Regions from separate parts of the Streptomyces sp. CA2R106 genome, predicted to be linked through region 3. Evidence: riboswitches for the same ligand, from Rfam matches in the RefSeq annotation. Region 3 holds a riboswitch; each other region holds the start of a gene.

Region 1 (4,416 bases), on a different contig from region 3:
ATGCCCGCAGCTTTGCCGGTTGCCGCGCAGCTCAAACGTGCCGGCGGCACTCTTTGCCCGCGGCGGCGGCCCCCGGCGCCGTGCCTACGCCGCCTTGCGGGCGAGGTACTCCGGCAGGTCGGCCATCGGCGGGCGCTCCTCGGTGTCGACCGGGTGGGTACGCGGTACGAAGGCGGAGCCGGCGCGGCCGAACTGCGTGAGGTGCGGGCGGACCAGCTGGCCGCGGGCGAGCCGGACCTGGGCGGTGCGGTAGATCGCGGCGGCCATCCGCCCGAGCGCCTGGCCGTCCTGGTGCCGGTGGTGCCGCACCCCGACGTCGACCTGCCCGAGCCCGTCGAGCCCGACGAGCCCCAACGCGTCGATCAGCATGCCGAGTTCGACGCCGTAGCCGACCGGGAAGGGCAGCCGCTCCAGCAGCGAGCGGCGGGCGGCGTACTCCCCGCCGAGCGGCTGGACGAAGCCGGCCAGCTGCGGCCAGTGCAGGTTGAGCAGCGGGCGGGCGACGAGTTCGGTGACCCGGCCGCCGCCGGCGGGCACCACGGTGCCGCCGGTCTCCAGCGGGCGGTCGTACATCGCCTTGACCAGCTGCACCGCGGGGTCGGTGAGCAGCGGCCCGACGATCCCGGAGACGAAACGGGCGTCGAACTCCCGCAGGTCGGCGTCGACGAAGCAGACGATCTCGCCGCGGGTGACCAGCAGCGACCGCCACAGCACCTCGCCCTTGCCGGGCAGGGCCGGCAGCCGGGGCAGGATCGCGTCCCGCCCGACCACGCGGGCCCCGGCCGCGGCGGCGACCGCGGCGGTGCGGTCGGTGGAGCCGGAGTCGACCACGACCACCTCGTCCACCAGCGGCGCCGCGGCGGACATCAGGTCGCGGCGGATCGCCGCCACGATCGCGCCGACGGTCGCCTCCTCGTCCAGCGCCGGCAGCACCACGCTGACCGTGCCCCGGTCGCCGGCCGCGCGCTTGGCGGCGAGCAGCAGGTCAAGCGGCCGCTGGGCGGCCGACCAGGACCGGCGGCGCAGCCAGCGCTCCACCTCGTCGAGCACGTGAGTCCTCTCCCTCGGCACGCTCCGGACCGGGCGTGTGATCCATCTCGCGGTGCGGACGGCTACCTCAACCGTCACCTGTGTCGGTTACAGTCTTGAACAACGCGTGACGCCACCGCATGCCGGGGGCGTGACGCGCACAAACGCGACGGGCCCGGTCCGTACCGACCCGGTCGCCATACCGCTCATCCAGAGGGGCAGAGGGAACGGCCCGTAGAAGCCCCGGCAACCCTCCCGCCGACCGCGAGGTCACGCACGGTGGGGAAGGTGCCAATTCCGTCTCGTGACGCGCCCGCGTGCGAGGAAGATGAGGAGAAAGGGCCTCGCCTGTCATGGCTGCGCAAACCGTCGCAAGCACCACCGACTCCGCTGCCGGCACCCAGGGTGCCGATGCCGCCCCCGCACCGTTCGGCCCGGCCGCGGCGCTGTCCTGCCGGGAGTGCGGCACCCGCTACCCGCTGAGCCCGGTCTTCGCGTGCCTGGAGTGTTTCGGGCCACTGGAAGTGGCCTACGACCTGCCGACCGGTGACCCCGAGGCGCTGCGCGCCCGGATCGAGGCCGGCCCGACCAACATCTGGCGCTACGCCCCGCTGCTGCCGGTGCCCGCCGGCGTCGCCGGCAAGCCCAACCTGAACCCGGGCTGGACCAAGCTCGTCAAGGCCGACAACCTCGCCCGCGAACTGGGCATCACCGGCGGCCTGCACGTCAAGGACGACTCCGGCAACCCCACCCACTCCTTCAAGGACCGGGTGGTCGCGATCGCGCTGGAGGCCGCCCGCACCTTCGGCCTCACCACGCTGTCCTGCTCCTCCACCGGCAACCTGGCCGGCGCCGTCGGCGCCGCCGCCTCCCGGGCGGGCCTGCGCTCCTGCGTCTTCATCCCGCACGACCTGGAGGCCGGCAAGGTCGTGATGGCCGCGGTCTACGGCGGCGAACTCGTCGGCATCGAGGGCAGCTACGACGACGTGAACCGCTTCTGCTCGGAGCTGATCGGCGACCCGATCGGCGAGGGCTGGGGCTTCGTCAACGTCAACCTGCGCCCGTACTACGGCGAGGGCTCCAAGACGCTCGCCTACGAGATCGCCGAGCAGCTCGGCTGGCGGCTGCCGGACAACCTGGTCATCCCGATCGCGTCCGGCTCCCAGCTCACCAAGATCGACAAGGGCCTCAAGGAGCTGATCGCCCTCGGCCTGGTCGAGGAGAAGCCGTACAAGATCTTCGGCGCCCAGGCCGAGGGGTGCTCCCCGGTGTCGACGGCCTTCAAGGCCGGGCACGACGTCGTACGGCCGGTGAAGCCCGACACCATCGCCAAGTCGCTGGCGATCGGCAACCCCGCGGACGGCCCGTACGTGCTGGACATCGCCCGGCGTACCGGCGGGGCCGTCGAGGACGTGGACGACGCGCAGATCGTGGACGCGATCAAGCTGCTGGCGCGGACCGAGGGCATCTTCGCGGAGACCGCGGGCGGGGTGACCGTCGGTGTGCTGAAGAAGCTGATCGAGTCCGGGCAGCTCGACCCGGCCACCGAGACCGTCGTGCTCAACACCGGCGACGGACTGAAGACCCTGGACGCGGTGGCGCCGACCACCGGGCCGACCGCGACCATCCGCCCGACCCTTGCCGCATTCCGAGAGGCTGGCCTCGCATGAGTGCTTCCGTACGTATCCCCACCATTCTCCGCACCTACACCGGCGGCCAGGCCGAGGTGCCGGCCGAGGGTGCCACCCTCGCCGAAGTGATCGACTCCCTGGAGCGCGATCACAAGGGAATTTCGGCGCGCGTGCTCGACGACGCGGGAAAGCTGCGCCGCTTTGTGAACGTGTATGTCAACGACGACGACGTGAGGTTTTCCCAGGGGCTCGAGACGGTCGTGCCGGACGGCGCGAGTGTCTCGATCATTCCCGCGGTCGCAGGCGGCTGAACCTCCGGCCGGCCACCGGATCTGCCCGCCGGTCGCCGAGTGAACCGGCCGCCGCCCAGCGGGAGTTGGGCGGCGGTTCCGGATTCGGGCGGTTTGTGCCCCGTTCACCCCTTCGGGTGAGCGGGGCATGCGTGTGCCGGAGCGGTAGTTGAAGAGTTGTACAGTTGCCGTAGGCAATCCCGTGGCATGGACCCCAGGTGTGGCGCGGCCACGGCGATTTATCGCCAAATTCACGAGCGAATTCTCCTTTTCGTCCGCTATGTCCGGCCCGGCTTGCCCTGCCTTATCGTTATTTCTCAGGCGATTTCCGATGGGTCGCGCCCAGAATTCTCGTCCGATTGACCTGTTGCAGACGGCATCCGTGCAGATACATTCAGCCGCGGTCGACGCGTTCCGGCGCACGCCCCCCAGGGTTCCCACCTGTCAAAGGCACGGGTTCCGCGGGCGGGTGAGGTCTGACCCGGGCCCGCGAAGTGCGGGGCCGCGATAGGGCCAGCAATAGGGGAGTTAGGGATGGCTCAGGGCACCGTCAAGTGGTTCAACGCGGAGAAGGGCTACGGCTTCATCGCGGTCGACGGTGGTGCGGATGTCTTCGTCCACTACAGCGCGATCCAGATGGACGGGTACCGCACCCTCGAAGAAGGCCAGCGGGTCGAGTTCGAGATCTCGCAGGGTCAGAAGGGGCCGCAGGCGGACATGGTCCGCCTCGCCGGCTGACTTCACGGCGCGTTCGACCATCGACGCGACCTCGGCAGTACACAGGAGCCGCCCCCGTCCGCGGGAGGCGGCTCCTGTGCGTCCAGCGGGCGTCCTGCGGGTGCCCAGCGGGCGTCTTGCGGGCGCCGCCGGGCGCGGGGGCAACCCTGTACGCGGCTCGGCCCCCGGGGTGAACCGCTTGCACTCGCAGGGGGTGAGTGCTAATCATTGGCGTTAGCACTCTCCACGTGAGAGTGACAGCAGGGCCGGGTCGGTGAGGGCCGTGCGGACGTCGGGAAGGAACCGGCGGCCGGCGGGCCGTCCGTCGCGGGCACCACACGGTCCCGAGCGCAAACAACCCAGTCCGCGGAGGACACTTCACCATGGCCAAGATCATCGCGTTCGACGAGGAGGCACGGCGCGGCCTTGAGCGCGGGATGAACCAGCTCGCCGACGCCGTCAAGGTCACCCTCGGCCCCAAGGGCCGCAACGTGGTCCTCGAGAAGAAGTGGGGCGCTCCCACGATCACCAACGATGGTGTGTCCATCGCCAAGGAGATCGAGCTCGAGGACCCGTACGAGAAGATCGGCGCCGAGCTGGTCAAGGAAGTCGCGAAGAAGACCGACGACGTCGCCGGTGACGGCACGACGACCGCGACCGTCCTGGCCCAGGCCCTGGTCAAGGAGGGTCTGCGCAACGTAGCCGCCGGCGCCAACCCGATGGCCCTCAAGCGGGGCATCGAGAAGGCC
Region 2 (4,416 bases), on a different contig from region 3:
AGCGGCCGGTGGCCACGTCGCGGATCTCCGCGTCGTCCTCCCAGCTGTCCCACAGCCGCCGCACCACCTCGACGTAGTCGGCGGCCTCGCCGAACAGCTCGGCCAGCAGCGCCCTGCCGTCCGGGGTGTCCAGCGCGTCGAGCGACAGCCCGGGCAGGGTGCGGCGGCCGAAGTGCGCGGCCTCGTCGGGCCGGGCGGACACCCGCACCTGGACCCCGGCGCGGCCGGTGCTGACGTAGTCGAGGGTGGCGATCGCCTTCGACAGGTGGAACGGCTCGGTGTGGGTGACCACCGCGACCGGCAGCAGGCCGATGTGCCGGGTCAGCGGTGCGATCCGGGCGGCGGTCAGCACCGCGTCCAGCCGGCCGCGCACCTGGTCGGTCCGCTCGTCGGGGCCGGTGGGCAGGGACGACTGGAGGCCGAGGGAGTCCTCGATGGTGAGCAGGTCCAGCAGGCCGCGTTCGGCCTCGGCGGCCAGGTCGGCCCAGTAGCGCGCGGTGAACAGCTCGGCCGGCCGCGCGTCGGCCTCCCGCCAGGCGGCGGGGTGCCAGCCGGCGCCGTCGAGGGCGACCGCGAGGTGGAGGGGGGTGGTGGATCGGGACATGGACGTACCGCTTCCTGCTCGGACGGGCCGCGGGCGAACGGCCGGGGCATGGAGGTCGGGGTGTGGACGGATCGGAGTGCGTACGGCATCGGGTGCCTACGAGGGCGCCGGGCCGCAGGTCCCCTCCGCACGCGGCGGACCGGCGGCCGCGGGGCCGGCGGCGGGCAGGCCGGAGGGAACCGGACGGGCCCGCACCGGGAACGGCGTCGTCCCCGGGTGGGCCGGCGGAAGGACGGAGGATGCGCGCAGAGCGCCAGGGTGAAGCGGGGGGGTGGAGCGGGCTCAGCCGGCGGTACGCGGCAGCCGGGCCGTCGGTGTGCCCGGACACAGGGCGCCGGCGACGCGCTGGAGGTCGATGTGGCGGCGCGAGTACGTGACGAGGCCGGGTACGCCGGGGGGCGTCGACTGCTCGCTGTCGCCGCGCACTTCGCACCTCCCGCCTCGATCGGCTCACGCCTGCCGAGCTCGCGCTTGCCGAGCCGCCGTCGGCTCCGCCGGGTCGTCACCTGGAGCACCCCACCGCGACGGAGGGTTGCCGGTCAGCCGGCCAGGGCCTTGGTTGCTGACGCTCATGACCTGCAAGCACGGTAACTCGGTGCCGTGTTCGAACACAATCCCCCCTCGCCGGACGCGATCCGCGCCACATCCGGCGGGCGCCGAGGGGGATTGCCCGGCCGCCGCCCTGCGGTTAACGTGCTGAGGGCACGGGCCCGGTGTCACGCGGCCCGCCACGACCGGTGTCCGCGGTCGTACCACCGGCCGTCAGGCCCGGCGCCCACAGCGCCGAAGACAGCGAGGGGACGGGCATGGACGCAGACCGACGCGGCCTGGCGCAGTGTCCCCGCGGCTTCGCCCGGACCCGGGTGGTCCGGCGCCATGTCGACCTGCTCCGCGTGTGCAGCGCCCTGTGTCCGGGGACGCCCGCGGCCCGCTGACGGCCCGCCGCCGTTCCTTCCGCACCTCCCGCACCTCCCGCTTTCCCACCGCCGCGCCATCGGTGCCGCGGCCCACTCCCCGGCGTGCGCGGCCGGCTGAACTCCCGCCCGCCCCTGCCCTCCTTCCCGGTGGCCCCGCCCGGCCGGCCGGCCCCGCGCGGGGCCGCCATGCCCGGATGCCGCCGCGCTCCCCGACGAGACGGGAACCCCGACGATGCCCCAGCACGACACCTCCGGGCCGGTCACCGCCGCCCCCGGCCACCCGCCGCCCCCGCCCGACCCGACCGCGCCCGGCAAACCCGCGGACGCGGGCCGGCCCGCGTCCGACCGGCCCACCACGTCCGCAGCCGATCAGCCCGCTGAGCCGAAATCCGACCGGCCGCCGTCCCCGGAGTTCCGCGCGCTGGACGTCCGCCCGGCCGACGCCTCGCTGCTCGCCGCCCGGATCGTGCCGCTGCGGCGGCCGGGGCAGTGGCTCTCGGCGGCGGTGCTGCTGGTGCTCTTCGCGATGCTCGTCCACACCCTGGCCACCAACCCGCGCTTCCAATGGCACGTGGTCGGCCACTACTTCCTCAGCTCCTCGATCCTGCACGGCCTCGAGCTGACCCTGTGGCTGACCGGCGCGGTGATGGCCAGCGGCTACCTGCTGGGGGTCGGCGTCGCCGCGATGCGGCTGTCGCGCAACCCCGTGCTGCGCGCGCTGAGCTTCGGCTACGTCTGGCTGGTGCGCTCGGTCCCGCCGCTCGTCCAACTGCTCTTCTGGTACGAACTGGCCTCGCTGTACCCGCGGTTGTCGGTGGGGGTGCCGTTCGGGCCGCAGTTCACGGGCGTCTCGACCGCGCACCTGTTCAGCGGGGTGCTGGCCGCCTACGTCGGGCTGACGCTGGACGTGGCCGCGTTCTCCTCGGAGATCGTCCGCGGCGGCATCCTGTCGGTCGACCGCGGGCAGCGCGAGGCGGCGCGGGCGCTGGGGCTGGGCGAGGGGCGGATCTTCCGCCGGATCGTGCTGCCGCAGGCCATGCCCGCGATCATCCCCGCCTCCGGCAACCTGCTGATCGGCATGCTGAAGGCGACCTCGATCGTCAGCGTCATCGCGGTCCAGGACCTGCTGTACTCCAGCCAGTTGATCTACAACCAGAACTTCCTGATCATGCCGCTGCTGCTGGTCGCCACCCTCTGGTACGTCATCCTGACCACGCTGCTGTCGGTCGGCCAGTACTACGTCGAGCGGCACTACGCGCGCGGCAGCGAGCGGCCCGGCGACCGTACCGCGCGCGGCTTCTGGCAGGTGGCCCGCGCGAACGTACCGCTGTTCGGGCCGGCCGGCACCTCCACCGCGGCGGGGCTGTCATGAGCGCCGACGGGCGGCCGCTGGTGCGGGTGCGCGGCCTGCGCAAGAGCTACGGCGCGCACACCGTGCTGGACGGTGTGGACCTCGACGTGCGCGAGGGCGAGGTCACGGTGCTGCTCGGGCCGTCCGGGTCCGGGAAGTCGACGCTGCTGCGCTGCGTGAACCACCTGGAGCGGCCGGACGCCGGGTTCGTGGAGATCGGCGGCGAGCTGGTCGGCTACCGGCACGACGGCGGGCGGCTGCACGAGCTGCGGGCGCGCGCGGTCACCCGGCAGCGGGCGGACGTCGGCATGGTCTTCCAGCAGTTCAACCTCTTCCCGCACCTGACGGTGCTCGGCAACATCGTCGAGGCACCGGTGGCGGTGCGCGGCGTCCCCCGCAAGCAGGCCGCCGCCCGGGCGCGCGAACTGCTCGAACGGGTGGGCCTGGCGGGCCGGGAGGACTCCTATCCCCGGCAGTTGTCCGGCGGCCAGCAGCAGCGGGTGGCGATCGCCCGCGCGCTGGCGATGGACCCGCGGCTGCTGCTCTTCGACGAGCCGACCAGCGCGCTCGACCCCGAACTCGTGGGCGAGGTGCTGGCGGTGATCCAGGACCTGGCGGTCAGCGGTATGACGATGATCGTCGTCACCCACGAGATCGGCTTCGCCCGCAAGGCCGCCGACACCGTGGTCTTCCTCGACGGCGGACGGATCATCGAATCCGGCGCCCCCGCCGACGTGTTGAGCGCGCCACAGCACGAACGCGCCCGCTCCTTCCTCGCCGCGGTCCTCTGACTCTTCCGCCCGCACCCCGCCCGCACCCCGCCTGCTCCCCCGCGGCCCCCTGCTGCCGCGCACCCGCCGGCGCCCTTCGCCGGTCTCCCCGAAAGGCACTCCCGTGACCACCGAACGCCGTTCCCACCGCCGCTCCGTGAGACTCGCGGCCACCGCCGCCGCCACCGCGGCCGCCCTCGCGCTGCTCGCCGCCTGCGGCGGCTCCTCCGGCGACTCCGCCGGCACCTCCTCCGACGCGGGCGCCAAACCCGCTGCCAGCGGCGGGAGTTCGACCGCGATCCCCACCCAGGACGTGGTCTCCGCCGTCACCGCCGACCCGAAGCTCACCGCCGAACTGCCCGCCAAGGTCCGCGCCAGCGGCACCCTGACGCTCGGCACCACCCTCCAGCCGGGCGTGCAGGGCCTGCCGCACGCCGGCCAGGACAACGGCAAGGACGTCGGCCTGGACGTGGACCTGCGCAACGCCGTCGCCAAGGTGCTCGGCGTCACCTGGAAGGTGCAGAACGGCACCTTCCCCACGATCATCCCCGGTGTGCAGAACGGCCGTTACGACGTCGGCCAGGACAACTTCGGCGCCACCAAGGAACGCGAGAAGGTGGTCGACTTCGCGACCTACCTCAACGACGGGCAGGCGTTCCTCGGTTCGCGCACCGTCTCCCTCACGTCGGTGAAGAAGCTCACCGACCTGTGCGGCCTGACCGTCGCCACCTCGCCCGGCTCGACCTTCCAGCAGATCCTCACCGACGGCGCCGG
Region 3 (4,416 bases):
CCAGATCCCCGAGATCGCCGAGTCGATCGCCGCTCTGGAGCACGTCAGCGAGGTGTACTCGGTGACCGGGACCTACGACCTGGTCGCCCTGGTGCGGGTCGCCCGCCACGACGACCTCGCCGACATCATCCCCGGGCGCATCTCCAAGATCCCGGGCGTCGAGGTGACCGACACGCACGTGGCGTTCCGGACGTACTCCCAGCACGACCTGGAGGCCGCGTTCTCCATCGGGCTGGACTCCTAGCCGCCCGTACTCCTGGCTGCCCGTACTCCTGGCCGCCCGCGCCTTCGTGGAGCGCGCCGTCCGTCAGCGGACGGGGACGCAGCGGCCCGCCTCGGTGCGGTAGCTCCATGCGGCGCCCTCGCGGACGAGGGTGCCGACGGCCCCGAGGAAGCGGTCGATGTGCTCCTGGGGAGTGCCCGCGCCGAAGCTGACCCGGACGGCGTTCAGGGAGCGCTCACCGGGCTCGGCGTCGGGGGCGCCGCACTCCCCCGGCTCGTCCGGCTCCGTGTCCAGGAGGGTCCGCACCAGCGGGTGCGCGCAGAACAGCCCGTCCCGTACACCGATCCCGTACTCCGCCGAGAGCGCCGCCGCGAAGTGGGAGGAGTTCCAGCCGCGCACGACGAAGGAGAGCACGCCGACCCGGGCCGAGCCGGACCCGAACAGCGAGAGCACCCGCACCTCGGGGAAGGCGGCGAGGCCGTCCCGCAGCCGGGCGAGCAGTTCACGCTCACGGGTGACAAGGGTGTCGAAGCCCGCCTCGGTGAGCGCCTTGCACGCCGACGCGATGGCGTAGGCGCCGATCACGTTCGGCGAGCCGGCCTCGTGCCGGGCGGTGCCGGAGTGCCACTCCACGGACAGCTCGTCACCGGAGCGGGCGACCTTGCGGGTGGCGCCGCCCCCGGCGAGGTACGGCTCGGCGTCCCGCAGCCAGTCTGCCCGCCCGGCGAGCACCCCGGCGCCGAACGGCGCGTACAGCTTGTGCCCGGAGAAGGCCACCCAGTCGACATCGAGCGCGGTGATGTCCACCGGGTGGTGCGGGGCGAGCTGGGCGGCGTCCAGCACGATCCGGGCGCCGTGCCGGTGTGCGGCGGCCGCCAGTTCGCGCACCGGCCAGATCTCGCCGGTGACGTTGGACGCGCCGGTCACACAGACCAGCTTCGGGCCCTTGGGGGCGCCGTGCAGCGCCACGTCCAGGGAGGCGACGGCCTGCTCCGGGGTGCGCGGCGCGGGCAGGTACACGACCTGCCCGCCCTCGACGCGCTGCCAGGGCAGCAGGGCCGCGTGGTGCTCGGTGTCGAAGACGTAGACGCGGGTCCCGGCCGGGAGGGCGGCGGCCAGCAGGTTGAGCGAGTCGGTGGTGGAGCGGGTGAAGACCAGCTCGTCGTCCGGGCGGCAGCCCAGGAACTCCGCGACGGTCTCGCGGCTCTGCTCGAACAGGTCGGTCGACAGCTGCGAGAGGTAGCCGGCGCCGCGGTGCACGCTGCCGTAGTACGGCGCGTAGGCGGCGACGTCGTCCCACACCCGCTGGAGCGCGGGGGCGCTCGCGGCGTAGTCGAGCGCGGCGTACCCCACTTCCCCACCGGTGACGAGCGGCACCCGCACGTCCCGGCCGAGTACGGGCAGCGGGGCGGACGTACAGGTGGGGCAGTCGGCGTCGGCGCCTTCGCTGATGGCGGTGGCGGTGGCGGTGGCGGCGACCCCTACCGTGCTCTTGGCGGTGCTGGTGGTGCTGGTGGTGCTGGTGCGGGCGGCGGAGGTGGCGGCGGTGGTCAAGGCGAACTCCCGGCGGAAGGCAGGCGAAAACACCACGAAGCGGCGGCCGGGAACGGCCGCGCGGACGGCGCGGTGCAGAGGTGATCGGGCGGAATTGCTGGTGGCAGAACCGGGGCCGACAGGCCCTAACGCATTCGCTTGCTCATGAAAGAACTCCCCAGTCCGGCTTGCTGTGAGCCTCGCTGCATCACAGCCTGGTCATCACCCGGGGCACCCCGCCTCGGACGGAGGGTTGCCGGACAGCGAGCCGGGGCCTTTGCGCTGTCACTCGTGACCTGGGACAAGATTGTGCCATACGGCGGCGCGGGCGCAAGACCCCGTCCGGAAAGTGGACGGCGCCGTGCGCCCGCGCTTCTTCGCTACGCCCGGGTCGCCGCCACCCAGCGCTCCAGTACGCCCTCCGCCGCGCCCGAGTCGATCGACTCCGCCGCCCGGACCAGGCCGGCGCTGATCCGCTCCTCCAGGGTGCCGCCGCCGGTGGCACCCAACGCGGTCAGCGTCGCCGCGGAGTTGAGCAGCACCGCGTCCCGCACCGGCCCGCGCTCACCGGCGAGCAGCCGCCGGGCCACCTCCGCGTTGTACCCGGCCTCGCCGCCGCGCAGCGCCTCCACCGGCACCAGCTCCAGGCCGACGTCCCGCGGGTCGAACCCGGTGTGCTCCACCTTGCCGTCCTTGACCACCCACACCTGCGAGGTCGCGGTGGTGGTCAGCTCGTCCAGCCCGTCGTCACCGCGGAACACCAGCGCCGAGGAACCGCGTTCGGCGAGCACCCCGGCGAGGATCGGCGCCATCCGCAGGTCCGCGACGCCGGTCGCCTGCGCCCGCACCCGCGCCGGGTTGGTCAGCGGGCCGAGGAAGTTGAAGGGCGTCGCCACCCCCAACTCGCTGCGCGCGGCGGCCACATGGCGCAGCGCCGGGTGGAACCGGACCGCGAAGCAGAAGGTGATGCCCACCTCCACGGCGACCTCCGCGACGCGCCGCGCGGGCAGGTCGAGGTTCACGCCGAGTGCGGCCAGCACGTCGGACGCGCCGCTCTTGGAGGACGCGGACCTGCTGCCGTGCTTCACCACCCGCGCGCCGGTACCGGCCACCACGATCGCCGACATCGTGGAGATGTTCACGGAGTTCGACCGGTCGCCGCCGGTACCGACCACGTCCACGGTCGGGCCGGGCACCTCGATCGTCGTCGCGTGCGCGTACATCGCCTCGACCAGCCCGGCGATCTCCGCGACCGTCTCGCCCTTGCTGCGCAGCGCCACCGCGAAGCCGGCGATCTGCGCGTCGGTGGCCTCGCCGCTCATGATCGAGTCCATCGCCCACGCGGTCTCCGCGGAGCTGAGGTCGTCGCGGCGGATCAGGGCGCCCAGGATGTCCGGCCACGAGCGCGCGGCCCCGGGTACGCCTCCGGCGGGGTGCACAACGCTCATGGCTTCACGCTCCATGTTCCTAGGGCGGTACGTCCCCCGCACCCTACCGGTGCCGAGCGCCCGCAAGGGGCGCGGGGAACTGCGCGACCAGCCGTCCGCGGACCGCAGGTCGTCACCGGCCCAGTGGGGCAGTTCCTGTCGTTGCCGGACCACCGGCCGGTGGGTGGCTGGTCGCTCCGTTCTCCCCCAGAGCTGCGCCTGGGCGGTGCCCCCACGCGCCCCTTGCGGCACCCAAAGGCCCGGGGCCGGGCACCCTGGTTACGGGTGCCCGGCCCCGGGCCGGGTGTGGCGTGCGCGACGTGCGGGCTAGTGGTGACCGTGCCCGCTGGTGATCTCCTCGTACTCCTCCGCCGTCGGCTTCGGGATCTGGCTGTGCTCGCCGTAGAACCCCTGCGACAGCTTCGCCTGGACCTTCGCGATCGGGCTGACCTTGCGGGCCACCCCGTTCTCGTCGGTCTCCGGGCCGAGGTCGATCGGCCGCGGCTGCTCGTGCGCGGTGAGGACGTGCAGCTGCTGCTGGGACAGCGGCTCGTGCACCTCGATGAACTCGCCGTGCGGCAGCCGCTTGATGATGCCGCTCTCCCGCCCGTGCAGCACCTTGTCGCGGTCCCGGCGCTGGAGCCCCAGGCAGATCCGCTTGGTGATCCAGAACGTGATCACCGGAGCCACGAAGAAGCTGACCCGGACGAACCAGGTGATCGCGTTGATCGACAGGTGGAAGTGCGTGGCCCACAGGTCGTTGCCGCCACCGATCAGCAGCACGAAGTACTCGGTCAGCCAGGCGACACCGAACCCGGTGCGCACCGGGCGGTTGCGCGGCCGGTCGAGCAGGTGGTGCTCGTTCTTGTCACCGGTGACCCAGGACTCGATGAACGGGTAGACGGCGATCGCCATCATCACCAGCGGGAAGATCAGCAGCGGGATGAAGACGCCGAGCACCAGGGTGTGGCCCCAGGCCCTGATCTCCCAGCCGGGCATCACACGGATCAGGCCCTCGGAGAAGCCCATGTACCAGTCGGGCTGGGCACCGGTGGACACCTGGTCCGGCCGGTAGGGGCCCATCGTCCAGATCGGGTTGATCGTGGCCACCGCGGCGATCGCGGCGATGACACCGAAGACCAGGAAGAAGAAGCCGCCGGCCTTGGCCATGTAGATCGGCATCAGCGGGGCGCCGACGACGTTCTTCTCGGTCTTGCCGGCACCCGGGAACTG

Evidence for each region. A riboswitch is a leader RNA that binds a small molecule or an ion and turns the genes downstream of it on or off. The one in region 3 is predicted to bind S-adenosylmethionine.
Region 1: it holds a riboswitch for S-adenosylmethionine, as region 3 does, so the genes downstream of both, thrC (threonine synthase) here and WA788_RS09370 (aminotransferase class V-fold PLP-dependent enzyme) in region 3, are expected to answer to the same signal.
Region 2: it holds a riboswitch for S-adenosylmethionine, as region 3 does, so the genes downstream of both, WA788_RS20990 (putative leader peptide) here and WA788_RS09370 (aminotransferase class V-fold PLP-dependent enzyme) in region 3, are expected to answer to the same signal.

The regions. Positions count from the first base shown of each region.
Region 1 covers NZ_JBAGKC010000001.1:337,963-342,378, forward strand. The annotation lists gene WA788_RS01525 (alpha,alpha-trehalose-phosphate synthase (UDP-forming)) at 1-2, opposite strand, end outside; gene WA788_RS01530 (glucosyl-3-phosphoglycerate synthase) at 85-1,050, opposite strand; SAM riboswitch class I at 1,233-1,364, shown strand; gene thrC (threonine synthase) at 1,383-2,699, shown strand; gene WA788_RS01540 (ubiquitin-like small modifier protein 1) at 2,696-2,971, shown strand; gene WA788_RS01545 (cold-shock protein) at 3,485-3,688, shown strand; gene groL (chaperonin GroEL) at 4,051-4,416, shown strand, end outside.
Region 2 covers NZ_JBAGKC010000014.1:137,372-141,787, reverse strand. The annotation lists gene WA788_RS20995 (LLM class flavin-dependent oxidoreductase) at 1-604, opposite strand, end outside; gene WA788_RS20990 (putative leader peptide) at 887-1,030, opposite strand; SAM riboswitch class IV at 1,067-1,181, opposite strand; gene WA788_RS20985 (amino acid ABC transporter permease) at 1,754-2,893, shown strand; gene WA788_RS20980 (amino acid ABC transporter ATP-binding protein) at 2,890-3,663, shown strand; gene WA788_RS20975 (ABC transporter substrate-binding protein) at 3,800-4,416, shown strand, end outside.
Region 3 covers NZ_JBAGKC010000004.1:373,063-377,478, forward strand. The annotation lists gene WA788_RS09365 (Lrp/AsnC family transcriptional regulator) at 1-244, shown strand, start outside; gene WA788_RS09370 (aminotransferase class V-fold PLP-dependent enzyme) at 308-1,675, opposite strand; SAM riboswitch class IV at 1,936-2,053, opposite strand; gene trpD (anthranilate phosphoribosyltransferase) at 2,137-3,204, opposite strand; gene qcrB (cytochrome bc1 complex cytochrome b subunit) at 3,511-4,416, opposite strand, start outside.